2 regions of the Geobacillus sp. C56-T2 genome follow, and region 1 is predicted to be linked to the other one. Evidence: riboswitches for the same ligand, from Rfam matches in the RefSeq annotation. Region 1 holds a riboswitch; the other holds the start of a gene.
What was found. A riboswitch is a leader RNA that binds a small molecule or an ion and turns the genes downstream of it on or off. The one in region 1 is predicted to bind thiamine pyrophosphate.
Positions count from the first base shown of each region.

Region 2: linked by a shared signal. The riboswitch ahead of thiC (phosphomethylpyrimidine synthase ThiC) and the one ahead of tenA (thiaminase II) in region 1 are both predicted to bind thiamine pyrophosphate.

Region 1 is NZ_VJWB01000001.1:597,838-613,637, forward strand. It holds gene GC56T2_RS03060 (TerC family protein) at 1-340, shown strand, start outside; gene GC56T2_RS03065 (hypothetical protein) at 365-829, opposite strand; gene GC56T2_RS03070 (carbon starvation CstA family protein) at 1,124-3,199, shown strand; gene GC56T2_RS03075 (YbdD/YjiX family protein) at 3,192-3,395, shown strand; partial or broken gene GC56T2_RS03080 (2-dehydropantoate 2-reductase N-terminal domain-containing protein) at 3,657-4,039, shown strand; gene GC56T2_RS03085 (glycoside hydrolase family 13 protein) at 4,202-5,869, shown strand; gene GC56T2_RS03090 (YfiT family bacillithiol transferase) at 6,060-6,596, shown strand; gene GC56T2_RS03095 (MFS transporter) at 7,203-8,408, shown strand; gene GC56T2_RS03100 (class I SAM-dependent rRNA methyltransferase) at 9,039-10,223, opposite strand; TPP riboswitch at 10,366-10,473, shown strand; gene tenA (thiaminase II) at 10,586-11,269, shown strand; gene GC56T2_RS03110 (ECF transporter S component) at 11,303-11,893, shown strand; gene GC56T2_RS03115 (ABC transporter ATP-binding protein) at 11,908-13,362, shown strand; gene GC56T2_RS03120 (energy-coupling factor transporter transmembrane component T family protein) at 13,359-14,141, shown strand; gene tenI (thiazole tautomerase TenI) at 14,158-14,769, shown strand; gene thiO (glycine oxidase ThiO) at 14,766-15,800, shown strand, end outside.
Region 2 is NZ_VJWB01000001.1:389,601-405,400, reverse strand. It holds gene GC56T2_RS02010 (thiamine pyrophosphate-binding protein) at 175-1,830, opposite strand; gene GC56T2_RS02005 (aminotransferase class I/II-fold pyridoxal phosphate-dependent enzyme) at 1,827-3,005, opposite strand; gene thiC (phosphomethylpyrimidine synthase ThiC) at 3,754-5,445, opposite strand; TPP riboswitch at 5,613-5,726, opposite strand; gene GC56T2_RS01995 (methyl-accepting chemotaxis protein) at 5,852-7,105, opposite strand; gene GC56T2_RS01990 (RDD family protein) at 7,814-8,227, opposite strand; gene GC56T2_RS01985 (SpoIIE family protein phosphatase) at 8,532-10,061, opposite strand; gene GC56T2_RS01980 (STAS domain-containing protein) at 10,068-10,400, opposite strand; gene GC56T2_RS01975 (ATP-binding protein) at 10,422-10,823, opposite strand; gene GC56T2_RS18280 (helix-turn-helix transcriptional regulator) at 11,071-12,714, opposite strand; gene GC56T2_RS01965 (phosphomannomutase/phosphoglucomutase) at 12,943-14,349, opposite strand; gene GC56T2_RS01960 (glycosyl transferase) at 14,300-15,415, opposite strand; gene GC56T2_RS01955 (glycosyltransferase family 4 protein) at 15,396-15,800, opposite strand, start outside.

The DNA.
Region 1 (15,800 bases):
GGGGCTTGACAACGTGTTGGCGGTCGCCGGTGCCGCGCATGGAAGTTTTCTCCTTGTTGTCCTTGGGCTGCTCATTTCTGTTCCGATCATGGTATGGGGCAGCACGCTCATTTTAAAATGGATTGAACGCTTCCCGATCATTATCACGATCGGCGCTGGCGTTCTCGCTTGGACAGCATCAAAAATGATCGTCGGCGAGCCGTTTTTGAAAGAGTACTTTGCCAACCCTGTGATCAAATACGGATTTGAACTGCTTGTTGTGGCCGCTGTCATCACGGTTGGAACGCTGAAAAAAAGGAAAGCCGCCAAAGAACCGCAGCCGAAAGCCGCCAACGAATGATTGGCGGCTTTTTTTGATGGGTGGTTATGGAGCAGACGGCCGCCTCCATTTCAGCAGAACGACTTGCAGCAATCGTCCAACGGCCCATCCAGGAATGACCGATAAAATGGGCAGCCAAATCGGCCCAAAAAAGACGCCCGCAACTTTGACATCGAATGAATACATTAAACCGACCGTCACAGAGTAAGCGGAGAAAACAAACGGCAAAAACGAATACGGTGTTTGGCCGCCGCCGGCATCCTTAAACGCGTCCCATATGGCAAAAAAGTACAAACAAGGATAAAACATGAGCCAGCCGATATCCACCATGGCCGCCGCTTCATCGGTGCGCCCTAAAAAGCTGAGGCGAATGGCTTCGTTAAACCGCGATTGCGTGTTAATGAGCAGCTCTAAAAAAATCAAGGCGATTCCTTTGACATACTTTTTGTTTAACAGCTGCCCGAAACCGGGCAAGGCGATGCTCCATAACAATGCTTCGATGGCTTTCACTTTCTCGACCCTTTGCTAAAATAATGTTTTGTGACCGCTGCTCTGGTTGTTGCGCGATGAAGCAAGAGCAAAAAGAAGTGAGTGGGAGCATAAGATTCAGCCCAGCGGCGCGCAATTACATTTTTCGCTTTCCTCTTCGATTTTATGCTTTTTTGCAATAGCTAAATGGATAAGTTTTACTATAAAACCAAACACGCCATATGTATAAGAAAAAAACTTCTTTTGATTTTTCGCAATATAATTAATATAATTGTAATCGAAAGAATCTGGATTATCGCTAAAGGAGGAAAGCGTGTGAAGGGGCTAAAATCGATCTTGTTATGGGGCCTGATCTCGGTTCTAGGAGCCGCAGGGTTCGCCATTTTGGCTTTAAGCCGCGGCGAGTCGGTCAACGCCATGTGGTTGATCGTCGCTGCCGTCTGCACGTATGCGGTCGCCTATCGCTTCTACAGCCGGTTTATCGCCCGCAACGTATTTGGTCTTGATGATAACCGGAAAACGCCGGCGGAAGTGTTCAATGACGGAAAAGACTATGTTCCGACAAACAAATGGGTGTTGTTCGGGCATCACTTCGCCGCCATCGCTGGCGCTGGACCGCTTGTCGGGCCGATTTTGGCCGCGCAGATGGGGTATTTGCCGGGGACGCTTTGGATTGTGATCGGCGTTGTGCTCGGCGGAGCGGTGCAAGACTTTGTGATTTTGTTTGCTTCGATGCGCCGCAACGGGAAGTCGCTTGGCGAGATGATTAAAGAGGAAATGGGGCCGGTGACGGGCTTTATCGCAGCGCTCGGTATTTTGGGCATTATGATTATTTTATTGGCGGTGTTGGCGCTCGTCGTTGTGAAAGCGCTTGTCGGAAGCCCGTGGGGGATGTTTACGATCGCCGCGACGATCCCGATTGCGATTTTGATGGGCATTTATATGCGCTTCATCCGTCCAGGGCGCGTTGCTGAAGCGTCGCTTGGAGGATTTGTGCTGTTGATTTTGTCGATCGTGGTCGGGCAATATGTCGCGGAGCACCCGACGCTCTCGGCGATGTTTACGCTAAAAGGGGAAACGATCGCCATCTTAATGATCATTTATGGCTTTGTCGCTTCGGCTTTGCCGGTGTGGCTCTTGTTGGCGCCGCGCGATTATTTGAGCACGTTTTTGAAAATTGGCACGATCGTTGGCCTTGCGCTTGGCATTTTCGTTGTCACGCCTGACTTGCAAATGCCGGCGGTGACGAAATTTATCGATGGCACTGGTCCGGTGTTTGCCGGCAATCTGTTCCCGTTCTTGTTCATTACGATCGCTTGCGGCGCGGTGTCTGGATTCCACGCGCTCGTGTCATCCGGCACAACGCCGAAGATGATTGAGCGTGAAAGCCATGCGCGCCCGATCGGCTACGGCGCGATGCTGATGGAGTCGTTCGTCGCGGTGATGGCGATGGTGGCGGCTTGCGTCTTGACGCCGGGAGCCTATTTTGCCATCAACAGCCCGGCGGCTGTCATCGGCACGGATGTTGTCCAAGCAGCAAAAGTCGTGTCATCGTGGGGATTTACGATCACCCCCGATATGCTGACGGAGCTGGCGAAAGACGTCGGCGAGCAAACGGTGTTATCGCGTACGGGCGGGGCGCCGACGTTGGCGATCGGGATGGCGGTCATTTTATCAAGCGCCATCGGCGGCAAGGCGCTCATGGCGTTCTGGTACCACTTTGCCATCTTGTTCGAAGCGCTGTTCATCTTGACGACTATTGACGCTGGCACGCGCGTCGGTCGTTTTATGATCCAAGATATTATGGGGACGTTCTACAAACCGCTCGGCAAAACGGATTCGCTCGTCTCGAACTTGATCGCCACGACCCTTTGCGTACTGGCGTGGGGCTACTTTTTGTATCAAGGCGTCATCGACCCACTCGGCGGCATCAACACGCTCTGGCCGCTGTTTGGCATCGCCAACCAAATGTTGGCCGGCATCGCTTTGCTGTTTGCTACGACGGTGCTGTTTAAAATGGGGAAAAAAGCGTATGTCTGGGTGACGCTCGTGCCAACGACGTGGTTGCTTGTCGTCACGCTGACGGCCGGGTATCAAAAACTGTTCCATGAAAATGTCAAAATTGGTTTCTTGTCGCATGCGAAACTGTTCCAAGACAGCTTGAGCCAAGGCAAAATTTTAGCGCCGGCAACGAATGAGGCGCAAATGCGGCAAATTATTATGAACGACTACATTGATGCGACATTGTGCGCGATTTTCATGCTCGTTGTCATTGCTATGCTGATTTCCGCGCTCAATATTTGGATCAAGGTGCTGCAAAACAAACACGTGCCGCTCAAAGAAGCGCCGTACGTGCCGCGCGACGGAGAGGGAGCGAAGCACTATGCCTAAATGGCTGAAAAACGTTTTGGCTTATCGCCGCCAGTTTCTAGATTTGCTTGTCGGCGTGCCGAGCTATGAAAAATATGTCGAACATATGAAAACCCATCATCCTGGCGAGCCGATCAAGTCGCGGAAAGAGTTTTTCTGCGAGGCGCAAGAGGCGCGCTACAATGCCAAAGGCGGCAAAGTGTCGCGCTGCTGCTAGCGGCCTCGAAGGAAGAAGAGGCACGTCCTCTTCTTCCTTTTTTCTTCTTGCCCACGGTCATGGCGTTTCCATGGCCGTACGGCAGGATACGAGATGGCTTAGAGGTCCGGTGAAAAACAATGATTTCCTTGAGCATGCCTGTTTTTCATTCAGACAAAGACCGATTTCATATAAGGTTTCTCAAATTCAGAAATCCCTCTGTTCAACCGAATTTCCTGTTAAATCACCAGTCTTTTAGGTAAGGAAGGAGTGAGGGATACGATGCGCGTTCTCGTTATTGGAGCGGGGGCTGTCGGCGGCTATTTCGGCGGACGGCTGCTGGAAAAAGGGGTGGATGTTGCCTTTCTTGTTCGCGAGAGGAGAAAACGAGAGTTGGAAGAACGGGGGCTCGTCATCCGTAGCGTGCACGGTGACGCCGTGTTGAGGCCCAAACTGATCGTTGCGGGGGAGGACACGATGGACCGTTTGACGTTGTCGTGTTTGCAAGCAAAGCCTATCATTTGACCGGCGCGATCGCTGATGCCAAACCGTATGTCGGAGAGGCGACGATGGTGTTGCCGCTGCTAAATGGCATCGCTCATATGGAGTCGTTATGGGCGGTCCTCGGGCGTGAGAACGTCCTTGGCGGGCTTTGCTTTATGAAGAACGCTTGGCTGCTCGGCGATGAAATGGGAAAACGTCGTCCGCTTGGCGGGAGTCGGTCTGCTCTCGGCCAAGCGGCTGTTTTTTTGGAAAAGAGAGTTGTGCACGACGGAGATGTGTTGTACAGTTAATAGTGAAAACGTGTGCACAAAGGAGGAGCAGCCTTGAAGAAAACGTGGTGGAAAGAGGGCGTCGCCTATCAAATTTATCCGCGCAGTTTTATGGATTCCAACGGCGACGGCATTGGCGATCTTCGCGGCATCATTGAGAAGCTCGATTATCTTGTCGAGCTTGGGGTCGACATTATTTGGATTTGCCCGATTTACCGCTCGCCCAATGCCGATAATGGATATGATATTAGCGATTATCAAGCGATTATGGATGAATTCGGAACGATGGCCGACTTTGATGAGCTGCTCGCCGAAGCCCATCGGCGCGGGTTGAAAATCATTTTGGATTTGGTCATCAACCATACGAGCGATGAGCACCCGTGGTTCATCGAATCGCGCTCATCGCTGAACAGCCCGAAGCGCGATTGGTATATTTGGCGCGACGGCAAAGACGGGCGCGAGCCGAACAATTGGGAGAGCATCTTCGGCGGCTCGGCATGGCAATACGATGAACAAACGGGACAGTATTATTTGCACATTTTCGATGTCAAGCAGCCGGATTTGAATTGGGAAAACGATGAGGTGCGCCGGGCGCTGTATGACATGGTCAACTGGTGGTTGGAGAAAGGGATCGATGGCTTCCGCGTCGATGCCATTTCCCATATTAAGAAAAAACCAGGGCTTCCCGATTTGCCGAATCCGAAAGGGCTGAAATACGTGCCGTCGTTTGCCGGCCATATGAATCAGCCGGGGATTATGGACTATTTGCGAGAGCTCAAGGGGCAAACGTTTGCACGTTACGATGTAATGACCGTCGGGGAGGCGAACGGCGTGACGGTCGAGGAAGCCGAACAATGGGTCGGAGAAGAGCATGGTGTGTTCAATATGATTTTTCAGTTTGAACATTTAGGGTTATGGCAACGCCAAGCTGATGGATCGATCGATGTTCGGCGGTTGAAGCGAACATTGACGAAGTGGCAAAAAGGGCTGGAAAACCGGGGCTGGAATGCGCTCTTTTTGGAAAATCACGATGTGCCCCGCTCCGTGTCGACATGGGGGAATGACCGCGAGTATTGGGCGGAAAGCGCGAAGGCGCTCGGCGCGCTGTACTTTTTCATGCAAGGAACGCCGTTCATTTATCAAGGCCAAGAAATTGGCATGACCAATGTTCAGTTTCCTCATATTCACGATTATCGTGATGTCGCGATCTTGCGGATGTATGAACTGGAGCGGGCCAAGGGGCGCGCGCATGACGAGATCATGCGCACGATTTGGAAAACAGGTCGCGACAATTCACGCACACCGATGCAATGGTCTGCCGAGCCGAACGCTGGATTCACCACGGGCACCCCGTGGATTCAGGTGAACGATAATTATCGGACGATCAATGTCGAAGCCGAACGGCGCGACCCCCATTCGGTCTGGTCGTTTTACCGGCGAATGATCGAGCTTCGTAAACAACATGAACTGCTTGTTTACGGAACGTACGATTTGCTGCTGGAACATCACCGTTCGATTTATGCATATACAAGGACGCTTGGGAGCGAGCGAGCGCTTGTCATTGTCAACTTGTCGGAGCGGCCGGCTCTGTATCGTTATGACCCGATTCGCCTCCAATCGGACCATTTGGCGCTGAGCAATTATCCGGTTCGGCCGCATAAAAACGCCACTCGTTTTATGATGAAGCCGTATGAAGCGCGGGTTTATCTCTGGAAAGAATGAGAAGGAATTGGTTCGGTCGGCGTCGAATGGATGTCTAGAGGGCTGGTGAAAAACGGTTGTTTCTCTTGAACATGGGGGAGCGTGTGAAAGGCGATCCGGATGCGACAGGGCTTTTCTATTTGAGAAACGAGGCTGTTAAGCGGCCTGTTTCCTTAAATCACCGGCCTTCTATAGAAAGGAGAGGAGCAAGATGACGACCATCGACCCGATCCGTTATCCTATCGGAACGTTTCAACCGCCGGCGGCGTTTTGCGGCCAAGAGGTAGAGGAGTGGATCAAAGCGATCCGTGAACACCCCGGCGCTTTGCGGGAGGCGGTGAGCGGATTGAATGAAGAGCAGTTGAACACTCCCTACCGCGACGGCGGGTGGACGATCGCCCAAGTCGTTCACCATTTGGCCGACGCGAGCATGAACGCGTTTTTGCGCACGAAATGGGGGCTGACGGAGGAACACCCGCTGGTAAAACCATTTGCCGAAAGTGAATGGGCCAAAACGGCGGAGGCGCGCTCGCTGGCTATCGAACCTTCGCTCGTATTGCTTGACGGTCTTCACGCTCGGTGGGCAGCGCTGCTGGAAGCGATGACCGAAGCCGATTTTCACCGCACCGTTCGGCCGGAAGGAGCGGCGAAGGAGATGCCGCTTTACGTATTGACGGCGTTGTATGCATGGCATGGGAAGCATCATACGGCGCAAATTTTGGCGTTGCGCCAACGGAAAGGATGGTAAAACGCCGCTGCGGTCGAAGGAACGGAGGCCTCATTTTGGTTCGTTGGATTCAAAGCGTTGCGAGGCGTTTGTGGCCGGCACCTGCAATGGCAAGCAAGGAAACGTAATGGGTTCGGATCAACGGTTTAGCCGTTGTTTAGGCTCTGTTTTTACACACCTTTTGTCCTAGGATGGAGCGGCCTTTATCCGTTTAGCCTTTGTTTAGGATCTGTTTTTCCACAGATCCTTTTTGTTTTTTTTTCGGAGAACGGGGATGTCAAGGAATGGGGCGCTTGGCAATATCGTTTCGCCAATTGAAAAGTTTAGTCACATCGGTTCTTCTTTTCCTATGTTCCTCCTTGATCAAGCAGGGAAGCTTTTTTCCGCCTTTTTAGAAGGCTGTGATCTCCGAGCGCATACACGTTCCCTGCATCGTTTTTCAAGCGGAAATCCCTTATGGCATCGGCTTCATTTTTCACACGTTTCCCGATGGCGATCAGGGGAAGCGCGGTTTTTCTCCGCCTTTTTCGAAAACAGAAGGGAACCGATCATTTCCCTTACACAAACGCATACAGTATGTTATACTGACAAATATTGAGGGACACGAAAGATAGGAAGGGGAGAGATATGGGTGCGCAACAACAACCGGTGGTGACGGAGCAGAAAGAGAAAATTTGGACGCGCAATTTCCTGTTCATTTGCCTCGCCAACTTTTTTGTTTTCCTCGGATTTCAAATGACGCTGCCGACCATCCCGCTTTTTGTCGAGCATTTAGGTGGCAATGATCAGCTCATTGGCCTCGTTGTTGGGATTTTTACTTTTTCGGCGCTCGTCGTTCGGCCTTTCGCTGGCCATGCGCTGGAGACGAAAGGGCGGCGGTTTGTGTTTTTGCTCGGATTGCTCATTTTTGTCATTTCTGTCGGATCCTACAGTCTGATCTCGAGTATTTTCTTTCTCTTTTTCATGCGGGTGATCCAAGGAATTGGCTGGGGGTTTTCGACAACGGCATCCGGCACGGTAGCGACCGATATCATTCCGGCGAGCCGCCGCGGGGAAGGGATGGGGTATTACGGGCTGTCGGGAAATATCGCCCTCGCCTTTGGCCCGTCGCTTGGACTTGCGTTGGCGGCCTCTATTCCGTTCAACCGCTTATTTCTGATTTGTGCGGCGCTTGGTGTGGCTTCTTTGGCGTTTGCCGCGGCGATTACATATAAAAAAGCGGAGGCCAAGCATGGCCAAAAGGAAAGCAAATGGGATCTTTACGAAAAGACGGCTTTGATTCCATCTGTGCTGCTTTTCTTTTTAACGGTGACCTTTGGCGGCATCGCTTCCTTTTTGCCTTTGTATACGGCGCAAAAAAACATCGGCGGCTTGCAGCTATATTTTTTGCTTTACGCGCTCGCTTTAATGGTGACGCGGACGTTCGCCGGTCAGTGGTATGACCGGAAAGGGCATCGGGCTGTCTTTCTCCCCGGTGCCGGGCTCATTTTGTTGGCGATGCTGTTGCTCGCTTGGCTGCCGGGGGAATGGGCGTTATTGGCTGCGGCGGTGCTGTACGGTTTTGGGTTTGGCATGGTGCAGCCGGGGCTGCAGGCGTGGTCGGTGGAGCGGGCGCCTGTTCATCGGAAAGGGATGGCGAACGCGACGTTTTTCTCGTTTTTTGATTTAGGAGTTGGCATTGGGGCGATGGTGTTCGGCCAGATCAGCCATTGGTTTGGGTATCCGGCCATTTACTTATCAGCGGCTTGTTCCGTGCTCGTTTCGATGTTCGTTTATTTGGCCGTGCTGCGCAAAGAGCAGCCGTTTCCGCCGCGCCAAGGAAACAAGGCGTAGGGAAGGGGCGCCGAGGGGAACAACGGCTTCTAGGAGGCTGGTGAAAAACGGTTGTTTCTCTTGAGCATGAAAGGCGCTCCTGATGCGACAAGGCTGATCCATTTGAGAAACGGGTTTGATCAGCGGGCTTGCCCCCTTAAATCACCGGCCTTCTAGAAGGCCGGTGAAAAATCGCTGTCACACACGAATCGGCGGCATTTTCATTCAGAAAAGAAACTTGATTTTGCAAGGCTTCTCTAATTGAGAAACGGATGGAATCAGTAGTATTTTGCACTAAATCACCAGTCTTCTAGGAGGCTGGTGATTTAATGGCGTATACGGCTTTACAATGTCATTTCTCAATTTAGAAAAACCTTGTTGTATCGGGCCTGCTTTTCAATCATTCTTCCATTGATGAAGGGAATCAGCGGTTTTTCACCAGCCTTCTAGGTGCTGCCTCGTTTCCCCTAAACCCCTGTGCTCAGCCTGTGGGCTGGGCCATGAGGAGGAAGCTCGTTTCGGAGAAGGCCATGGTTATTGTTCGTAATAAAGAAGTTCCGCTCTCCATGTCCCGTCTTGATCACCTGACAAGCAGGCACGGTGACAAGAAGAGCGAACGATGCTGCGGAAAATAAAATGACACTGATATCGTTATCGCCGGGAGCGGACTTCGTAAATAGCGAATTTTAAATAATCTCCTTCTTCAGCGGCGAGCAGTTTTGGATGATCGTAGCCGGCGCCGCCCCAATAGACTTGGCGGAGCACTTTTTTGGCGTCAAACGCCGCAGCGGCGATCATCTCTTGAAACATATGCGGGCGGACGTGGTATGAGCAGCTCGAAGTGACAAAAAAGCCGCCGTCTTTGACGAGTTTGAGCCCGTTTAAATTAATATCCTTATAGCCGCGCAGCGCCTTTGGAACGGCATAGGCCGATTTGGCGAACGCGGGCGGGTCGATGATGACGACATCCCACTGTCGGCCGGCGCGCACGGATTCGCGCAAATAGTCGAAGGCGTTGGCGACGACAAAGTCGATGTTTGTAAAGCCGTTTAAGGCCGCATTGCGTTTCGCCGTCTCGATGGCGTGTTCGGAAATATCGACAGCGGTGGCATGTTTCGCGCCGTACAGGCAGGCGTTCAACATGAACGACCCGGTATGGGTGAAGCAATCGAGCACGGTCGTCTCCGGGCCGATCAGCGGGCGGAGCGCGGCGCGGTTTTGTCGCTGATCGAAGAAAAAGCCGGTTTTTTGGCCGTTTTCAATATCAACGATGTATTGAACGCCGTTTTCTTCGATCACGACCTCGGTTTCCGCTTGTTGATACCAAAAGCCTTTTTCTTGTTTGAGCCCTTCAAGCTCGCGAACGGACACATCGTTGCGCAAATAGACGGCTTTGGGGGAAAACACTTCCAGCAAGCCGCGTAAAATCCAGTCTTTGCGCCGCTCCATTCCAAGCGTCAATATTTGCACGACAAGGATTTCTTCGTATTTGTCGACGATCAGCCCCGGCAGAAAATCGGCTTCGCCGTAGATGGCGCGGCAGGAGCGAACGCCGGGGATCATCCGCTCACGATACGCCCACGCTTGGCGAATGCGCTCAACAAAAAAGCGCTCATCCAATTCGTCATCGGGGTTTTGCGTCAGCACACGGACGATGATTTGCGAGGCGGGGTTGATGTACCCTTTCGCCAGCCAATAGCCTTGATGGTTATAAACGTCCACGAAGTCGCCTGGCGTGATGTCGCCTTCAATGCGGTCGACTTCGCTTTGGAAAATCCATGGATGGCCTTGTTCAAGCCGTTTTTTTCGCTGCCGTTTCAAAATGACGTTTGCCACTCTGTTCACTCCTATCCGGTAGTCAATCGTTGCGCTTTTATCATAGCGAATGGCGGTGGCCGACGCAACGTTGGCCGGAAAAAACGGTTGACAACGGGAACGGCCGTGATATGATAAATGTAAACAAGGAAATAGCATCATTGCGATCCACTAGGGGGGCCTTTAGAAAGGCTGAGATCAAAGTGTGCCTTTGAGACCCTTAGCACCTGATCTGGGTAATGCCAGCGTAGGGAAGTGGAGGAGTTGCACGAAGGCGGGCTATGTCCTTTTTGCCTAGCCAAACGGTGAGCCCACGCCGCTTTCTTTACGCCAATCCGTAAAGGAAGCGGCGTTTTTATTTCGATGAAAAAGGGGGAGAAACCATGTCTTTTGCCAAGCGAGTGCGCGCAGCGGCCGACCCGATTTGGCAGGCGAGCTTTCGCCATCCGTTCGTTCAGGAGCTCGGCCAAGGAACGCTTGAGCGTGAAAAATTCCGTTATTATGTGATGCAAGATGCGTATTACTTGCGCCATTTTGCCCGTGTGCAGGCGCTCGGAGCCGCCAAGGCGCCGGATCTGGCCGCGACCGCCCGGCTCGCCCATCACGCGCAGAGCACCTGCGAGGCGGAGTTGTCACTGCATGAAACGTTCGCTGAGCTGCTTAACATTACGGAAGCGGAGCGGGCGGCATTCGTTCCCGCGCCGACGGCGTACGCGTATACTTCCCATATGTACCGGGCGGCGTACGAAGGGCACTTAGGCGATGTCATCGCCGCCATTTTGCCTTGCTATTGGCTGTACTATGAAATCGGTGAACGCTTAAAAACGTGCCAGCCGAACGATCCGATTTACGAAAAATGGATTGGCACATACAGTTCCGACTGGTTCCGTTCGCTTGTCGAAGAACAGATCGCGCGCTTGGATGCCATCGCTGAGGCGGTCACCGAGGAGGAGCGCTCCCGGATGGAGCAGCATTTCTTAATCAGCAGCGAATATGAGTATGAATTTTGGGACATGGCGTACCGGCTCGAACGCTGGCCGTCCGCGCGACTGGCGGCAAGCCGTTGACGTGGGCAAAACGAACAAAGGAGGGACATTGAGATGGAACGGAAGGCAAAAGGGTTGAAGATGGCCGACATTTTAACAACGATTGTGATTGCGATTGTGTTCGGGGTGATTTACAAAGTATGGGGGCCGCTGTACGATATGGTGAAAGTGTTTGGCTTCCATGCCGATCAATTGATTTATGGGATGTGGTTTATCGCCTCATCGCTCGCCTATTTGCTCATCCGCAAGCCCGGGGTGGCGCTGCTTGCCGAAATGGCGGCTTCGTCCGGCGAGCTGATCATGGGGTCGCAATGGGGGCTTGAAGTGCTCATTTATGGATTCATTCAAGGGTTGTTTGCCGAGCTTGTGTTTGCGGCGTTCCGCTATCGGCGGTTTGACGTGTTCGTCGTATCGCTAAGCGCGGTCGGCGCGACGGTCGGTTCGCTCATCATGGACTTTTACAAAGGCTACATTGACGCGCTCGCCCCATGGAACATGGCGCTCTTTTTGCTGGCGCGCTTTATCGGTGCCATCGTGATTGCCGGCGTGTTCGCTGTCTCGTTGGCCAAGGCGCTTGAGAAAACCGGGGTCACGCAAATGTGGCGGCCGGCTTCCCAAGACGACTATGACGCATTGAATCGATAAGGCGGCGAAGAAAAATGAAAGAAGCGGTATCGATCGAGCGGCTGCGTCTGAAATTTCCCGGGCGCGCTGGGCTTTTGTTTTGCGATTTGTCGCTTTCGATCGCTCAAGGGGAGAAAGTGCTCCTCCTTGGCCCGTCGGGATGCGGCAAATCCACGCTATTGCAAGTGATGGCCGGCCTTATTCCCAATTCGATTGACGTGCCGATGAAAGCCGAGCGTCTCGAGCGGCCGGAACGCTGGGGGTACGTGTTTCAAGACCCGGATGCTCAGTTTTGTATGCCGTATGCGGATGAGGAGATCGCGTTTGCCTTGGAAAATCGAAACGTGCCGCGCGAGCAGATGCCGGAGCGCATTCGCGCGCTGTTGGATCAAGTCGGCTTGGCCATTGCGCCGCACACCGACATTCATACGCTTTCGGGAGGAATGAAACAGCGTCTTGCTTTGGCGTCTGTATTGGCGCTGGAGCCGGATGTGCTGTTTTTGGACGAACCGACGGCTTTGCTTGACGAGGAAGGAACGAAAGCGGTGTGGCAAACGGTCAAACAAGTCGGCCGGGAGAAGACGGTCATCATCGTCGAACATAAAATTGACCATGTGCTCGATTTTATTGAGCGTATCATTTTGCTGGGGCGCGATGGTCAAATTATCGCCGATGGTGAGGCGAAAACGGTGTTTTCCCGCTATAAGCACGCCATTGGCGCCCACGGCATTTGGTATCCAGGCATCTGGGACGACTACGGATGGCCGGAGCGGCGTGCGGTCAGCGAAGAGGGCGAGGAGCTGCTTCGCCTTTCTCAGTTTCGCGGCTTTAGGGGGAAAGAGGCAAAAATTGAGGTTTCCGAGGCGGTGGTGAGAGCCGGCGAGTGGATCGCTGTCACGGGAAAAAACGGCGCCGGCAAAAGCACGTTGCTGCATGCTTTGATGCAACTCATTCGCACCGAAGGACGCTATCAGCTGTTTGGAAACGACATCAGCGAGCGGCAGCCGCTGCATCGCGATATCGCGTTTGTGTTTCAAAATCCCGAATGGCAGTTTGTCACCCATTCCGTCCGCGATGAACTCGCTTATTCCCTCAAGCTCCAAGGGCGCCCGGCGGCGGAAATCGAAGCGTTCGTTCACCGCTTTTTGGTCGAGTTTGATCTGATCGAGCAACAGGATGCGCATCCGTACCAATTATCGGTCGGGCAAAAGCGGCGGCTGAGCGTAGCGGCTTCCGTCATCGCCGGCCAGCGCCTTCTTTTGCTCGACGAGCCGACCTTCGGACAGGATGCGAAAAATACGTTCGCTTTGCTTGAACGGCTCGAATCGCAGCGCCAGCAAGGAGCGGCGGTCATCATGGTGACGCACGATGAGCACATTGTCCGCCGTTTTGCCACAAGGCGCTGGGTGATTGAAGACGGGGCGCTTGTCCGCGACGAGCCGTTGGACGTTTGCCAGTTGGCGATTGCCAAGAGGGGGATGGGACGATGAAGTGGGAAATCTCGCATCGGGAAACATGGCTTTATGAGGCGAATCCGACGCTGAAGCTCGCGGTGCTTGTCGTGCTCTTTTTGGCCGTGCTGTTGATTCACAATCCGAATGTGCTCATTAACTTGTCGCTAGCTCTTTTCCTTTTGTTTTGTTTTGGCACGGGGTATCCGGCGAACGTTTTATTCTGGATGTTTTTGCCGTTTTTCTTGATCTTTTTTTCCAGCGCCTCATCGATGATGATGTTTGGGGAAGGAACGACCACATGGTTCCGCTGGGGGCTGATCCATATTACAGCGGAGAGTTTTTGGCGCGGGCTGCATCTAGGATTTCGCGCCTTGGCGCTCGGGCTGCTTGGACTCATCTTTTCGTTGACCACCCGGCCCGTGCCGTTGTTTTACTCCTTGATGCAGCAGCTGAAACTGAAACCAAAGTATGCCTACAGCTTTTTGGCGGCGGTGCGGCTGTTGCCGATCATGCTCGAGGAGCTGCAAACGATTCGCCATGCGTTAAAGGTGCGAGGGGTGCCGCGCCAGGGCGGACTTGGCAAAGTGAAGCGCTACGCCATTCCGCTGTTGTCGCAAAGCATCCGCCGCGCCCAACGCATCGCGGTGGCGATGGAAGCGAAACAGTTTTCCGGAAGCGGTCCGCGCACGTTTTATTATGAGATCGGATTTAGCAAATACGATGGTTGGTTTGTCGCGCTGTTCGCTGCGTTCCTGTTTGCCGCTTATTACGTCGGGATCCACTATCCGTATATTCCTATCCGCGATGTGCGGTAGAAAGACAGGGATGAAGATGGGTGTTCTTCATTTGATTTCCACGGGCCGGCAGACAGCAGCGCAATTGGCTGCTATTTGTGCACGCATTCATCCGTATGCCGATGCCATTCACGTCCGCGAAAAGGGAAAAACGGCGCGCGAGGTGGCAGAGTTTGTGATCGCGCTGTTGCGGGCAGGGGTGCCGGCGCAAAAAATTATCGTCAATGACCGGGTAGATGTGGCCGCGGTCTACGGCGTCAAAGGGGTGCAACTCGCCTATCACAGCCTGCCGGTGCGCGCCGTTCGCCGCACGTTCTCGGATTTGGAGATCGGCTGTTCAGTGCATGGACCGATCGAGGCGAAACAAGCCCAACAGGCTGGTGCTCATTTTTGCTTGTACGGCCATGTGTTTCCGACGGAAAGCAAGCCGGGTCTAGCGCCGCGCGGGTTGGATGGGGTGGCGGACGTCGTTCGGGCTGTGCAAATTCCGATCATTGCGATCGGCGGCATTCATGCCGGCAACGCGCGTTCCGTTCTGAAAGCCGGCGCGGCGGGAGTGGCGGTATTGTCGGCGGTTTTTTTGGCGGAAGATCCTGTGCGGGAAGCGAAACAGCTCGCTGAGATCGTAAAGGGGGAGAGGATCGAGTGACAGCGTCTTCGTATGATGTCATTGTGATCGGCGGCGGAGTGATTGGGGCCGCTGTCGGATGGGAGCTCGCTAAGCGGCGGCATCGCGTTGCCATATTTGACATAGGGAAGGCGGGCAAAGAGGCATCAAGCGCCGCTGCTGGAATGCTCGGAGCGCAATCGGAATTTTCCGCGCCAAGCCCGCTCGTCCCGCTCGCTTTACAAAGCCGGGCGCTCATGCCGTCATTGGCTGCCGAGCTGAAAGAGCGGACCGGGATGGACATTGAATTGGTGGAAAAAGGGTTGATCAAAGCGGCGACAACGGAGGAAGAGGCGGACGATTTGCGCCGTCACTACGCGTTTTGGCGCGAGAGGGGCGAACCGGTGCACTGGCTTACCAACGAGGAAGTGCGGGAGATCGAGCCGCAGCTTCATGCCGAGGCGCTGACAGGGGCGATGTGGATTCCGGGCGATGGGCAGGTGAGCGCGCCCAACCTAGCCGCCGCCCTTGTGTCGGCGGCCGTTTCCGCTGGCGTTCATCTATATGAATATGCGGAAGTGCTGGATATTCGCTCTGGAGGCGGCGGTCATCTCGTCGATACGGCCGTCGGCACATTCGCCGCTGAGGCGGTCGTCATTGCTTCTGGAGCGTGGGCGGCTCGGCTCGGCGCCAAGGCGGGGCTTTCGCTCTCCATGTTCCCTGTTAAGGGGGAGTGTCTCATGGTGCGGGCGCACGTCCCTTTGTTGCGAACGACAGTGTTTGCGAAAAACGGCTGTTATATCGTCCCGAAGGCGGGGAACCGCTTGCTGATCGGGGCCACATCCACCCCCGGCACGTATGATCGCCGCATCTTGGCTGGCGGTCTGGCTCGCTTGTTGCTTCAAGCTGCTCATTTGCTTCCGGCCGTTGAACAAGCAGAATGGGTCGACGCATGGAGCGGAATTCGGCCGCAGACGAAAGATGGATTGCCGTATATTGGAGAACATCCTGAGCGGCCAGGAATATTCGTGGCTGCCGGTCATTACCGCAACGGCATTTTGCTTAGCGCCGTC
Region 2 (15,800 bases), 210 kb from region 1:
CATTTTCGCGCAATGGAATGATGGAGCCGAATCGCGGCATTTCCCGGCTCCGTGGCCGGGAACACCTTTGCGGCCGCCTCCTTTTTCGAACCATCCAACCGGCACATCAACATTGGCAACGGTGAATATTTTTTGGAACAATCGCCGTTCCCAACAAACGGCTTCCGTCCGCGGTCACAGCGATTGCCGCGCCCGCAACTCCTGCATCGTCGTCGAGACCGAAAGACAATCGGGATCAGCCAGCACTTCAATGACCGTCGGGCGTTTGGCCGCCAGCGCCGCGCACAGCGCCTCTGTGAACTGCTGTTCCGTCTGCACTTGGAAGCCGAGCCCATTCAAACATTCCGCCAAGCGGGCAAACGGAACGCTCCCCAACTCCGTGCCGATGACCCGACCCGGAAACCGCAGTTCTTGATGCATGCGAATCGTCCCGTACATGCGGTTGTTAAATACGACGGAGATGATCGGAATACCATACCGGACAGCTGTTTCCAACTCTTGCATCGTCATCATAAATCCGCCGTCCCCCGACAGCGACACAACGGTTCGGTCGGGCAATGCCAATTTGGCGCCTATGGCCGCCGGCATGCCGTATCCCATGGCTCCGGACGTCGGCCCGATATACGTATGGCCTTCGCCAAACGGGAAAAACGTATGAAGCCAGCCGGCAAAATTCCCCGCGTCGTTTGTGAAAACAGCGTTGTTCGGCAAATGGCGTGCGAAACTCGCCATGGCCGCTTCATACACATTGCGCGGTTTTTCTGGCAGCGTTGCGGTTTGTTCGTACTGCTCCCGCCGTTTTGCCACCCATTCTTGCCAGCTCGGCCGCACCGCAATCGTCAGCAGGCGGGATAGCGCTTCCCGACAGTCGGCCCAAATGGCCACGTCCGGCGCGCGCACTTTTCCAACCCCATCGCTGTCCAAGTCAATATGAATGAGCGTCTGATCGGGAGACGGGACACGGTAGTCTTGCGTAGTCACCTCCGATAACCGTGTGCCGAGCGCAATCACTACATCAGCCTGCTCCGCTGTCTCCCTCACCGCTTTTGGCGCTCCCAAGCCGAGATGCCCGACGTAGCACGGGTGGTCGTGGGGAAATACGTCATGGCGGCGGAACGCTGCCATCACCGGCAACGAATACGTTTCAGCCCATAACCGCAGCAGCGGCTCCGCGCCCGCCCACTTGACACCTCCGCCGGCGATCACGAGCGGCCGCTTGGCGCGCGTCAGCCAAGCTTCGACTTCCCGAACGTCCTCGTGGCGCGGAGCCGGCTTCGGCACTTGGGTGGAAGCCATCACAGCTTCCGGGACGGTTTGCCAAAGCACATCCTCCGGCAGCGAAACGACAACCGGACCGGGTCTGCCCGTCTTCGCGGTGCGAAACGCGCGCTGCACCAGCTCCGGCACTCGTTCGGCGTCGCGAATTTCGACCGTCCATTTCGCGAGCGGGCGAAAAAACGCCTCCAAATCAACCTCTTGAAAACCTTCCCGGCCAAGAAAGCGGCTGTCCACTTGCCCTAAAAATACGACCATCGGCGTGGAATCTTGCCTAGCCGTATGGACGCCGATCGCCAAATTGGCCGCGCCGACCGCCCTTGTTGCTAAGACGACGCCGCATGTCCGCGCCGCTTTCGCATACCCTTCCGCCATAAACGACGCTCCTCCCTCATGGCGGGCAGAAATGAACTCAATCGACGGCTCTTCATAAATGGCGTCAAGCAACGGCAAGTAGCTTTCCCCAGGCACACCAAACACATGGCGGATCTGTTCCTGTTTTAGACATTCCACAATGACCTTGGCCACCGTCACGTTTCGGATCGTTCGTTTCATGGCGCCAGCGCCTCCCCATTCACTCGTTTCCACCGCTCCAATGCTTGCTCGAGCCGCTCAATCGGCGCCGAGAGCGAAACGCGGATGTACCCTTCTCCAGCCGGGCCAAACGCCGTTCCCGGTGTGACGATAATCCCCGCATCATCGAGCAGTTGGGTGGCAAATGATTCGGATGAGTACCCTGTGGGAACGGGAACCCATAGGAAAAAAGTCGCCTTCGGACGCTGCACGTTCAAGCCGAGTTCGCGAAGCCCTTCCACCATCCTGTTCATGCGCGCTTCATAAACCAAACTGTTCGCTTTCGCAAAAGCCTGCCCGTTCGTCAGCGCAGCAGCGGCCGCTTTTTGAATGGGAATGAATTGACATGTGTCGATGTTGCTTTTGATGACCGAAAGCGCTCGAATCAGGTGTCGGTTTCCCACCACATACCCGATGCGGCAGCCCGCCATGTTATAGCTTTTCGACAATGAACCAAATTCGACCGCTACCTCTTTCGCCCCGTCCACCTGCAAAATGCTCGGTGACTGAAACCCGGCGAACGTCACCAATGAATACGCGGCGTCATGGGCGATGAACAGCCGATGCCGGTGCGCGAGGGAAACGGCCTCGGAAAACACGCCGATCTCGGCCACGGCCGCGGTCGGATTGCTTGGATAGTTGAGGAGCATCAGCTTCGCCTCATCATACACGTCGGGAGAAAGCGCAGCAAACTGAGGCGCGTAACCGTTTTGAGCATCCAAAGGCAGCGCCCGGCTCCGCCCGCGGGCAAAATGAACCGCCGTTCGATAAACGGGATAACCGGGATCCGGCACAAGCACGAGCTCTCCCGGCTTCAGAACCGCTTGCAACAAATGAACGATCCCTTCCTTCGAGCCGATCAAAGCGAGCACTTCCGTTTCCGGATCGAGCACGACCCCGTATTCCCGCTCATAAAACCGGGCGACCGCCTCCCGATATTCCTTGCAACCGCCATACGGCGAATACGTATAATGTTCCGGCACCTCGAGCTCTTTTTTCAACACCTCGATGACAAAGGAGGGCGGCGGCAAATCGGGAGCGCCGATCCCCAAATCAATGACATCGACCCCTTGCTTCACCAGCTCCTCTTTTTTCCGTTGAAAACGGGAAAACAAATAAGGCGGCATCGTCTCCACAAGATCGGAAAACAAAGTCAATCCCCTCCCTCCTCATGCCCCTTCGTTTCAGTGTATGCGCCCACTCACTGCTCACATGCCCATTCCTGATCCCGCCCGCATTGACATCTCCCAATTCTCAAAGAAACGTTCCATGGGCAGCGCGATCTGCCCCACCCGGGGATGAAAATCTCACGCCGGTTCGGCATTTTCACAGAAATGTTACATGGGCAACATTTTGCCCTCCACCACCGGGGATGAACATCGGCGTCAGTCCTGCACTTTCCCAGAAAAGGTCCATGGGCAGCGTGATCTGCACTCCACCTGGGGATGAAAATCAACGCTTGCCGACGGGATTTTTACAGAAAAGATCCATGGGCAATGGTTTGCCCTCCACCCAGGGATGAAAATCCGCGCCAGTTCAGCATTTTCACGGAAAACGCTTCCAAAACAACGTGCTCAGCCATACAAATTCGGAGGCGCTTCGAAAAGTCTTGCATTTCGTCGTTGGCCCATAAAAAGAAGCGGCCAGCACCATCTATCGTTCGATGACGCAACTGGCCGCTGTCTATGGAAGCGAAACGCCGGCGAAGGCGCCGCAATAGACTGCGCAGTTTTTCCTTCACAAATTATGTTATGACTAGAAATTTACCCCTTATGCCATTATCATAACGGATAAAAAATAATTTGTAAATATATTTTTATTCTATATTTTCTGCATAATCGTATACTCTTGCCCAACTGGCGGGCTTCCGGGCTTTCATACGTTCGTCGGTCCTGAATGGACTTGTCATTGATACAGAGAAGCGCCCTTCTGAACAAATTCCTTCGCTTTCGCTTGCATGCCGTCTTCTTTCATTTTCCGCTGCAGCTCATGAGAAATGCTCATCGAGCAAAATTTCGGCCCACACATCGAACAAAAGTGGGCGGTTTTCGCCGCGGCAGCCGGTAAAGTTTCGTCATGGTATTCACGGGCGCGCTCCGGGTCAAGCGATAAATGGAATTGGTCGTTCCACCGAAACTCAAAGCGCGCCTTTGAGAGCGCATCGTCGCGCTGCTGGGCGGCCGGATGTCCTTTCGCCAGATCAGCGGCATGGGCGGCGATTTTATAAGCGACTACCCCGGCACGCACATCCTCTTTGTTGGGCAGCCCTAAGTGCTCTTTCGGCGTGACGTAGCAAAGCATCGCCGTTCCATAAGCCCCAATGATGGCGGCGCCAATGGCTGACGTAATATGGTCATATCCGGGCGCGATGTCGGTGACAAGCGGCCCTAACGTATAAAACGGCGCCCCATGGCAAATTTCCTGCTCCCGCTCGACATTTTCGCGAATTTTATGCATCGGAATGTGTCCCGGCCCTTCGATCATCACTTGCACGTCATGCTTCCAGGCGATGGCCGTCAACTCCCCGAGCGTCTTGAGTTCGGCAAACTGTGCATCATCGTTCGCATCGGCGATGGAACCCGGCCGCAGTCCGTCTCCGAGCGAAATGGCCACATCATACTGGCGCAAAATTTGGCAAATATCTTCAAAATGCGTATACAAAAAGTTTTCTTGATGATGCGCCAAGCACCATTGCGCAATGATTGAGCCGCCGCGCGAGACGATGCCGGTCACGCGGCTGGCGGTGAGCGGAATGTAGTGAAGCCGCACCCCAGCATGAATGGTCATGTAATCGACCCCTTGCTCGGCTTGCTCGATCAGCGTTTCGCGGTACACGTCCCATGTCAGCTTCTCGGGCGCTCCCCCGACCTTTTCGAGCGCCTGATAAATCGGCACCGTTCCTACCGGGACCGGCGAGTTGCGGATAATGTACTCGCGCGTTTCATGAATGTGCTTGCCCGTCGATAAATCCATCACCGTATCGGCGCCCCAACGCACCGCCCACAGCAGTTTTTCTACTTCATCGTCAATCGATGACGAAACAGCCGAGTTGCCGATATTGGCGTTAATTTTTACATGGAAGCGGCGGCCGATGATCATCGGTTCGCTCTCCGGATGATTGATGTTGGCGGGGATGATCGCCCGCCCCGCCGCCACTTCCTGGCGGACAATTTCCGGATCGATTTGTTCGCGAATCGCGACAAACTCCATTTCTGGCGTGATGATCCCCCGTTTGGCGTAATGCATTTGCGTCACCGCTTTTCCTGGCTTCGCGCGCAAAGGTCGGCGGGCAAAGGGAAGCGCCAGCGAACGAGGGACGACCGCCCGCGGCTCCGCTTCTTCGACATCGGCGCGCTCAACGATCCAGCGATGCCGGAGAGGTGGCAATCCTTTTTCGATATCTGGCTCAAAATGAGGGTCTGTATACGGCCCTGTCGTGTCGTACACACGCACGGGCTCGTTTTCCACTTCGCCGTGGGCTGTCTTCGTCGGCGACAGCATAATTTCTCGCATCGGCACGCGCACGTCCGGACGCGATCCCTCGATATACACTTTGCGGCTAGATGGGAATGACATCAATGTGCGGATGTTTTCCATGCATGGATCCCCTTTCCTTTGATTTCATCGACTGGATCCATGCCATCACGCTTGGAAGAAGGCAACCATCCAAAAGGGAAAGAGAGAGGACGAGACAAAACAAAAACAGGTTCCGACAACGGAACCTGATCGAAGGCAAAAGGGCAAACGAACATGACACGTCCATCTGTTCCCGCTGCCTGCTTCCCTACGCTGGCATGACCCAGATCAGGTTCAAAGGGTCAAAGAACTTCATCGCGTTCTTTTCTCAGCCCGGCTCTCGGACTCCCCTAGCAGATTACGCGTATGACGCGATCACAGCTCATTTTTTCTCATTGTATCGCATCGTCAGCCGGCAGGCAATCTTTTTTTCACTGCCGACTGGGGCGAGATTTGGCCCCCTCCTTTCGTATCCACGTTTTTTAAATCACACCGAAAAATGCTTCAGCATCGTCCGCATCTCGTCCGCCATTCGGCCCAACGATGCTGACGAAGAAGCGATTTCTTCGACGGAAGCCATCTGCTCTTGCGTTGCCGCCGATACGTTAGCGGTGCTGGCGGACGATTGTTCTACAATATCGGTCATCTGTTGCAACGCTTCATCCACATGACGAACATGACCTGTCATCTGTTCAAGCGCCAGCGAAACTTGTCCAATTTGTTCGCTCACCTGCCCCACCGCCTCACGGATATGGGCAAACGATTCCCCACAAGCATGGGCAGCGTTCAGTCCATGCGCCACTTCCGAGACGACCCGTTCGGTGGAAGCGATGGCCCGCTTCGTCTCTTCTTGGATGTAGCCGATCAGCTCAGAAATTTGCTGCGCAGAACGAGCCGATTGTTCAGCCAGTTTTCTCACCTCGCCGGCGACGACGGCAAATCCTTTCCCTTGCTCACCAGCGCGCGCCGCCTCGATCGCCGCGTTGAGCGCCAGCAAGTTCGTCTGTGAGGCGATGCCCGTAATGGCCTCGGTAATTTGTCCGATCTCGTTCGATCGTTCCCCAAGCGCTTTGACGATCTGGCCTAGCGATTGGACATGACCGTAAATAAACTGCATTTGCTCCGACATTTTCTCCACCGATTGCTCCCCAGACTCGGCCTTTGCCGCGGTTTCCTGGGCCCGATGAGTGACATCTTTTGTCCGACGGTCCACATCGCCGAGCGTTCGGGAAATGGTATTGACTGCCGCCGCCGTGCCGCGAACAGCACTAGTCTGCTCTTCGGCATGAGACGCCATCGTTTCCATGGTGGTCGCGATTTGTTCGGTAGCTTTTGTCGTCTGTTCGGCGACAGCGGCAAGCTGTTGCGAATATTGCGCGACTTCCTCGGCATGATGCTGGATGCTTTTCATAACTTCTTGCCATGCGTCCGCCATATGATTTAACGATGCCGCGATCGGCCGCAGCTGGCGCACACGGTCCAATGGCACGCGCGCCGTCAAATCCCCCTCCGTCATCTTCTCTAAGTGGCGGTTAATAACGGCGATCGGCGCAACAAACCGCCGGTAGTTGAGCGACGCGGAGATCAGACCGATCAGGGTGCCAAACAGCACGGTGGCCATCAACGTCCATCCAAGCGCTGCACCATGAATGCCATTCGCTAGGCAGACCCCCGCGCCAATCGCTGCCGTGCCCGGAATGACAACAAACAGCGTGCGGATGATATAGCTCGTTAGCGACAAACCATTTCTCCTCCTTCTTTTGTCACGTCAGTCGTTTCATGGTGATCACTGCATGAAATCGATTCGCTGCCGTGCGTTCATGTAAATTTTACCGATATAAGAACTATACTTAATGAAAAATGATCATCGGAACAACTTTTTTTATGCCTCAAGCCTCTTTGCCCCCCCAACAACCACGTTTTTATCTTTTTGAAATTTTTCTCAAGCGCATGAATATGTATTGCTGGCTAAGCCAATTTATTCGACGTTGCAATAAAAAAATCCTCCCGATTTCCGTCGAAAACACACGAAATATGAATTGGATGAACACCGTTGCCAAAAGGCCGGTGAAAAACCGCTGTCACACACCAATTAGAGGCATTTTCATTCAGATAAAGAAAGCTGATTCTGCGAGGTTTCTCTCATTGAGAAATGAGTGAAACTCAGCGGCATTTTGCACGAAATCACCGGCCTTCTAGAAGGCTGGTGAAAAACCACTGATTCCTTTCATCAATGGGAGAATGAGTGAAAAACAGGATCAATATGGTAAAACCGTACCCGCGATGAAATCGCCAGCTTTCGAAGGACGCGGGAGCTGACTGAGAGGCAAAGACACGTTTTATCAAGGCTTCGCTTCTTGAGAGTCAGCGCCGACGTCCTCATCCCACATCGCAAATCTGCGAGCAAAAAGAAACAGGCCCCCATTTGGAAGCCCGCTCGTTTCCTTGTTTACGCCGTCGGCTTTTCTGTTGTCACATACGTCCCAGCGATAAAATCGTGAATCGATCGTTTGTCTTCTCTTGCAGCTACCATAATCGCACTAATAATAAGACCGATTCCAAAAGTAACAAAATAAACAAGTCCACCGACAAACGAACGCAAAAACATCGTGCCAAGGCTGACTTTGCCCCCGTTGACTTTCGCGATTCGAATGCCAATCATCCGTTTGCCGACCGTATAGCCATACCAAACCGCTGGAACTACTAGAGCGTAAAGAATGTTGGCGACCGAGGTAAACCAGTTCGTTTCCCAATTTCCTGTGATGAGATAGCCGATGATCGAAATGGGAATGCCGACTACAATCGCATCCAGCACATTCGCCAACAACCGTTTCCAAAATCCAGCCGGACGGTTCATTTCCATCTGTCATTCCTCCTTTTACTCCGCTGATATCATTCTATTCTTGATGAACGGCGGAATTGTCTTTATTTTAGCAGACATTTTTCCAATGGAAAACATTTTTTCACCATTCATGACCGCTAAAACGTTCTCTAGCACGAGGACGTAACCGCGCGGACGATAAGGTCGGTGACGGCTGCCACGAGCAAATCGGCGGCATCGCGCCAAAAAACAAGGCTGATTTTGCCAGGCTTTTCTCACTGAGAAACAGATGGGATCGCACTATTTTGTACGGAATCACCGCTCCTTGATCGCCGGCGCTGTTTCACTACCATAATTTCGCAGCCACTGCCGAAAAATCGTCCGGGAGCGGCCCTTTTTGGACAAAATAACGGCGCAAGCGCGATAACAGCGCTCGTTCATCGAGCGAAACATACGGCGCGATCACATCGCGAAACGTCTCAATTTTTTGACGCACTGAACCCATCTCCTCCCCTTCGATGGCTCCGTCCGAATACAAAATGAGCGTCGCCCCCGGTTCATAACGAAGCCGCCCGCTCTCGACAAAAAGCCGCGGGAGCAAACCGATCGGCGCACAGCCGCGGTCCAACTCCGCCACTGTTCCATCCGGCTGAAACAAAAATCCAGGTGGATGACCGGCCGAGGCATATTCGATCATTCGCTCCTTCACATCGACCAGCACATACATCGCCGTAAAATAATACGTCGTCCGCCCGTTTTCGTGATACAGTTGGCGCATATGGCGGTTGAGCTCCTGGAACACTTCGTTCGGAACGATTCCCTTGCGGATGACCCCGTTCAGAAGTGAACGAACGGACATGCAAATGAGCGAAGCCGCCGCCCCGTGCCCCATCACATCCATTAAAAAAATGCCATAACGCCGTTGATCAATCGGATACCAAGCGTACATATCCCCACCCAGCTCCCGCGACGGTATGTACGTTCCAGCGATGGAAATCCCCTCAGCGGATAACGGCTTGCTCAACACCCGCTTTTGCACTTCGCGGGCCAGCTTTAAATCGTCTTTCACCGCTGTGATATCCGGCTCTTCTAAAGCCGAACCAGAAAAGAGGAACAAATAAAAAACAATCTCCCCCGCGCGATCGCGAACGGCTTTTACCATCGTTTGCCTCACGCATGGCGATCCTTGTTTCCGCCGCCAACACACCCTCCCTCTCCACTCCCCCCTTTCTTCATTCTCCGCCTTGACCACCTCATAAAACCATGCATCATAATAGCCGGCATACAGCATATGCAACGGCTGGCCGATAATTTCCACCCCATGGCCGGTCATTTTGGTAAACGCCGGGTTGACGAGCCGGACGGTAAATTGTCCATCCGTCACGAGCATCGCCTGTTCGATGGCTTCATACACGTGTTCAGCCAGCTGGCGCTCGTCCTCATTTCGTTTCGCTTCCGTAATCTCCGCGATAACGCCGCTGACCAGCTTGATCCCCTTCATGCGCGCCAACACGGGGACCGTTTGTTCAGCCACCCAGCGCACCGAGCCGTCCCGTTGGTTGATGATGCGGTACGTTTGAGCGCTCTCCCCCATCTGCGAAAGAAGCCGCCATTTGTCTTTCGCCTTGATTCGGTCGTCCGGATGGGCCACTTTCTCCCAGATGTCCCGATCGTTATAAAACGCTTCTGGCGGCAATCCATACAGCCGCTCACATGAGGCTGAAATAAACAAAAGCTGCTTCTTTTCCGGAGCGGCCAGCCAATATACATAATCCCGCGGTCCAAAGAGCACATTCATTTTTTCTAGATTGGCGAGCAGCTCCCGCCAAACCAAACTGTCATTCCATTGCACACTTTCCCAAAACCCATCCACCATAGAACGTCATTCTCCGACGAAATAATCAAGCGCTTCCTTCTCTGTGGCAAATAGTTTGATAAACGAAGAAAATTTAACAATATGGAAAATCTCAGCAAGCGACCCTTTGACACCGGCAATCACCAGTTCTTTCTGACAAGCCCTGGCCGTCATCACGCTGTCAGCGATCGCACCGAGCCCAGCGCTGTTAATGTAGTTGACTTTCTCCATGTTGACAACGAGATAGTCAGCCTGTTCGTTCAACAAGGTTTCAAGCGCTTGTCGGAACGATTCAACATTGTTCAGTGTAATATCCTCTGTCCATGTCAGCGTGCAAATTGCTCCTTGTTTCGTCTCCATCCTGCTTCCTCCAATGGCCACTCATTTTTTTTTGCATTTGCACATACAAAACAAAACGTTGTTCCCTTCCTGCTTTACGTACACATCGTCAACAATATGGGCGATCAGCTGTAACCCTCTGCCACGCGGCCCTGTGTTGACAGTGTCATGATTCGTGATGGAAAAGCATCCTCCTTGTTGTTTAACCACAATCATTAACTGCCCCTCATCGATTTTCCAAAACACCCTAAACGGAAGTTTCTGGACCTTTTGACAGTATTCATAGGCGTTCATGCATGCCTCCTCCGTCGCTAAACGGAGAAAAAGGCAGTCACGCGGCAAAAATCCCATCCGCTCGGCCAGCTCTTCTGTCACTTCCATCGCTTTTAAAATATCAGCCGGTTTCATGATCGTCATCGTTCGGATCATGATCGTATGTTTCATTCACATTCCCCTATCTTTATGCACTTTGTACGTGCAGCCCTGGCAATATGCACTTTCCTCACTATACAGCACGGCATACTTTGGGGGAAACAGACTCAAAGGGCCATTTGATTTCCTCACTCTTCCATCTAGGTACTAGAATAGTTCCTGTTTACTATACTCACATTATAATACAAAATGGGTTTCGTTCCAATTTCCTACATGATAAAAAAGGACATCATGGCATCGTCTGCCCAATGATGTCCCCCTAACGGCGCCGTCGGTGGTTTAATTGGTACACTAGAGCGATCAGCTGCGACCGGTCATTGACGCCAATTTTCTGGAAAATATTCGTAATATGGTTTTTAACGGTATGAACGCTAATAAATAGCCGTTCAGAAATTTCGCGGTTGCTGCATCCTTGAATGAGCAGCTCGAGCACATCCATCTCCCGGGCGGTCAACTGTTCGGACAACATATCAATATCGATGATTCCTTCATCACCTTGGTAGACGGCGCCTTGCATCATTAACGCTCCGATGGCGGCCAGCGCCGCTATGTAGACTTCCGCTTCTTTCGCCTCGGCCGGCTGTCTGATATGAACAGCAAGGACGCCATAATGACCGTCGCGGACAAAAAACGGCACTTCCATCACGGTCTTGTCCCCGATCGGAACGAGGGTCGGCGCTTGATTTTTCGCTTTCTCACCGCGTCCGTAGCGCCGGCGCACCTCATCCCGGTAGCCGGACGCCGCCGAAGCCGTAAGCGCCCCTTCATGAATCACCGTCGTCCTATCGTCACAACACCAGACGGCACAAACATACTCACCATACGCAAGCTCAACCGCGAATTCGACCATCATCCGCACGATTTCTTCCTCATTTTGCACTACGCGCATCGCTCGGCCAATTTCCATTAACATCGACAGCCGCATCAAATGGCGGTCCGTTTTCGCGCTCGCTTCCGCACATCTCGTCAACAGCAGCCAATGTTGGACGAGCATATGGCCAAGCGGCAACAATTCCTCCGCCGGCAAAAGAGCCGTCTCACTAGCGACAACGGCCCATCCTTCCAACGTCTGTTCATACACCGCTGGATAAGCGATCAGCATCTTGGGGCGGATGTCATGGCGGACGAAAAAAGAAAAGCGCGGATCAAGGGCGACGTCTTGAAAATAAATAGGATGAAATGGCCCATCCCAAGCCACCAATGGCGGAAACAGCGGATCAATGGTCCTTCCTTTTAATCGTTCAGCCTTCTCCCCGTTGGCTGCCACCACGACGCATGCCTGCGGACGCCTTTCAATATATAGCGCGACATCGAGCCGCGGATCCAACTCTTGCAGACGCGCTAACAGCCGGCCGGCATCATACACAAGAGGATGGTCGGCCACCGCCGCCTCCAGCGGTTTCCCATACGCGTGATACCGCTGTTTGCAGCGCTCGCCGCGGATCAGTTCTCCACATATGGCCGCCATTCGCTCAATGTCCCGAAGCTTCGCCTCCACCGCACCGGCAGGCAGAACGGCCGCTTGGGCAATCACTGCCGCCCATTTGTCATCAACCATCGATTGCTCGCGAACGAGCCACTTCGTTTCCTCTTCGATCAGCACCCCAGACCAAATCCAATACTCCGCCTTGCCATCGACAAAGATGGGAGCGATGATGCTTTTCATCCCTAGGCAACCGACCGGCGCCAAAATCGGCCGCTGCCAACCTTCCGCCGACAATTCAAGCGGACGAAAAAACGTTGCCTCTTCTTTTTGGGCGACAAATAAAACGAGCTCCGCCAGCTCGGTCAAGTTGGACACTTTTGTGACAGGATTGCCGTCATCGTCAACGATGATCATGCTCAGTTGGGTCAAGGCCGCATACGCATCTTGGACATATTGCAACAGTTCACGAATCGCCACGCCTTCAACTCTCCTACACCACTTTTTTATTCTTCAATATATTATGGACAAACCATTTGCAAGAAATCAAGCCTAAGGCTTGTGATCGGAGCGACAAAAACAAACCGGCGCAGCGCCCGCAGAAACCGGGCGTCCAACGCCGGAACAACCATTCGCCCTTCAGACGGAAGGACGCGTGAGCGGCTTCAAACCTTCTTCCAAATAAAAACACCCTTAGCCCCAAAAAATTTACCAATCCACCCGCAGCCCAAACGGCCGCAAACCATCGGCAAGTTCACGCTTGATCTCGGCCAATGCCTCCTTCGTCTTCGCCTCGGCGCGCAAGACAAGGATGGGCTGCGTGTTTGATGGCCGCACCAATCCCCAACCTTCCGGAAACTGGATGCGAGCGCCATCCACATCAACAACCGGATAGCGGCCAGCGAATCGCTGTTTCACTGCGGCAATGGCATCTGTTTTCTTCTCTTCTGGGCAAGCCACGCGCGTCTCCGGCGTCGCCACGTAATGGGGAACATCGGCAAACCATTGGGACAATGGGCGCTCGCCGTGCGACAAGAGACGGAGCAACCGCCCGGCGGCGTACAAAGCGTCGTCATAGCCGTAAAACTCATCATTAAAGAACAAATGGCCAGACATTTCGCCAGCAAACGGGATGTCTGGACGGCGACGCAGCGTCGCCTTCACATGCGAGTGGCCCGTCCGATGGAAGAACGGCTTTCCGCCGAGCCGTTCAATTTCTTCGACAAGCGCCTGCGAACATTTCACTTCAACCGGCGCCGCCGCTCCCGGATGGCGCTTGAGAATCTCGCGCCAGAACAGCACCATCAGCTGATCGCCCCAGCGAATGGTTCCTGTTTCATCGACGACTCCGATTCGGTCGCCATCGCCATCAAAGGCGATGCCGAGATCCGCGTTCTCTTTGCGCACCGTTTCAATCAAATCCGTCAAGTTTTCCGGTACGACCGGATCCGGATGATGGTTCGGGAACGTCGGATCGGATTCGCAATAAAGCGGGATGACATCGCATCCCCACTCTTTGAGCACTTGCGGCGCAATGATCGACGGAGTGCCGTTGCCGCAGTCAACAACCACCTTCAACTTGCGGGGGCCAAGCTGAATCTTCTCTTTGAGCATGCCAATATAGGCCGGAACAAGATCGAACGTCTCCTCGCGCCCGCGCGCCGCTGGTTGCGGCTGTTCTTGACTGAGCCGCTCCATCGCTTGGCGGAGCGCCTGAATACGTTCGCCGTAAATCGTCGTTTTTCCCATGGCGATTTTAAATCCATTCTCATCGCCCGGGTTATGGCTGGCGGTGACGATCATGCCGCAGGGGATGTTCGTGTAATATAAGCTGTAGTAAAACATCGGTGTCGTCGAAAGTCCGATATCGACAACATCGCAGCCGCCATCGAGCAGCCCGTCTTTGAGCGCTCGATGCAGCCTAGGGGATGACAGACGGTTGTCATGGGCAACAACCGCCTTTTTCTCCCCTTCCTTTTGCATCATATCGGCAAAAGCCCGTCCGAGCCAATATGCGAACGACTCATCGAGCTCCTCGCCGGCTCGTCCGCGAATATCGTACTCTTTAAACACGTGCGCCGGCCATGCGAACGGTTTTGTAGTGAACGAGTTCATCAACAGCCACCTCCACGGAAATGGATTGTGCGATCGCTGCGGTCAACAAGTACGATAGTGTGGATTCCGCCCCCCGATTCGGGTTCGGACCGTTCGGACCAAGCCCGTCACAACAGCTGCCGTCGCTCGGATCGGCCAGCGGCGCCTTGCCATCGTTTTCCCCGTAAAACCAGGCAAGGCAGCGGCGGACGACATCCCGATACCGGCCGTCGTCCGTTGCCCAATACGCTTCGCGCGCCGCCAAAGCGAGCTTCATCACATCAAGCGGCTGCTGGTCCCAATCGGCGCGATAGCGGCGATTGCACCAACCGCGGTTGCCGATCGGGCGGATGATCCCTCCCGGTCCGCTCATGTTGTCAATAAGGAAAGCAAGACTTTTTTCCGCCACTTCCCTTACCTCATGGCGCGGCGCGCGCCGATACGCCGTCCAAAGCGCCCACGGCAGCACCCCGTTGGCGTACGTCAGCTCCGGTTCATACCATCGCCAGCGGGCATCAGCGTTGCTTGCGTACGCTGATAGGAGCCGCTCTTCGAATCGTGCCGCCAACGCGGACGCTTCCTGCTCATCGACGCCTGGAGGGCGGCCTTCCGTCAGCAACACCCCGCAAGCCGCCAATCCCCAAGCCGAGCCTCGCAACGACCGAAGCCCCCATGCCGCCGGCATAGCTCGCCGCAACATCTCAGCCGCCGCCTCGCGCCGCGCCGGATCACGAAGGCGGACGTACGCCATGGCCGCCGCCCAAAACGAGCGACCAAAGCAGTCATCCGATGGAGTTTCTTCCTCCTTTGTCCGATCAAAGAAAAAGTTGTTATGGAACGTGCCATCCTCATTTTGCGCCCAAAGCAAAAACGCCAAATAGCGATCAAGCAGGCGATAGAGCCGCTCGTTTGTTTTTGTGTCTTGACACAGGGCGAGCCATTCCAAACACACCCATATCGCCCGGGCATTGTCATCGGTCGAATACCCTTCGCGGCGGCGAGGAATGCGGCCTAAGCTGTGCTCGAGCAACCCGGTGTCGTCAGTCATGCGCTCGAGATGATCGAACTTAATGACTGACGATGCCAACGGTCTTCACCTCCCCACGTTTCGCGGCGCACATGCGCGCAAACAAGGCGACATGCTGTTCGCCGACGCGCGGCCAATGCGTAGTTGCCCCGATTTGGCGCATCTTTTCCTCCCATCGCTTGAGCGCCGCCTCGTCGGCCAACAGCTGCCCGAGCCGCTCTTCCCAGACAGTTGTATCGCCATATGGCAACAACAGCTCTTCACAACCTTGCAACAAATCGCGCGCATGCTCATACGGCGTCGAAACGACCGGACGACCGACACCGACCGCATAGGCAAGCGTGCCGCTTGTAATTTGTTGCATGCCCGGGTACGGGGTGACGTATAGATCGCATGCCGTCAAATAATCAATCAATTCCTCTTCGCTGAAATACCGATCTTCCAT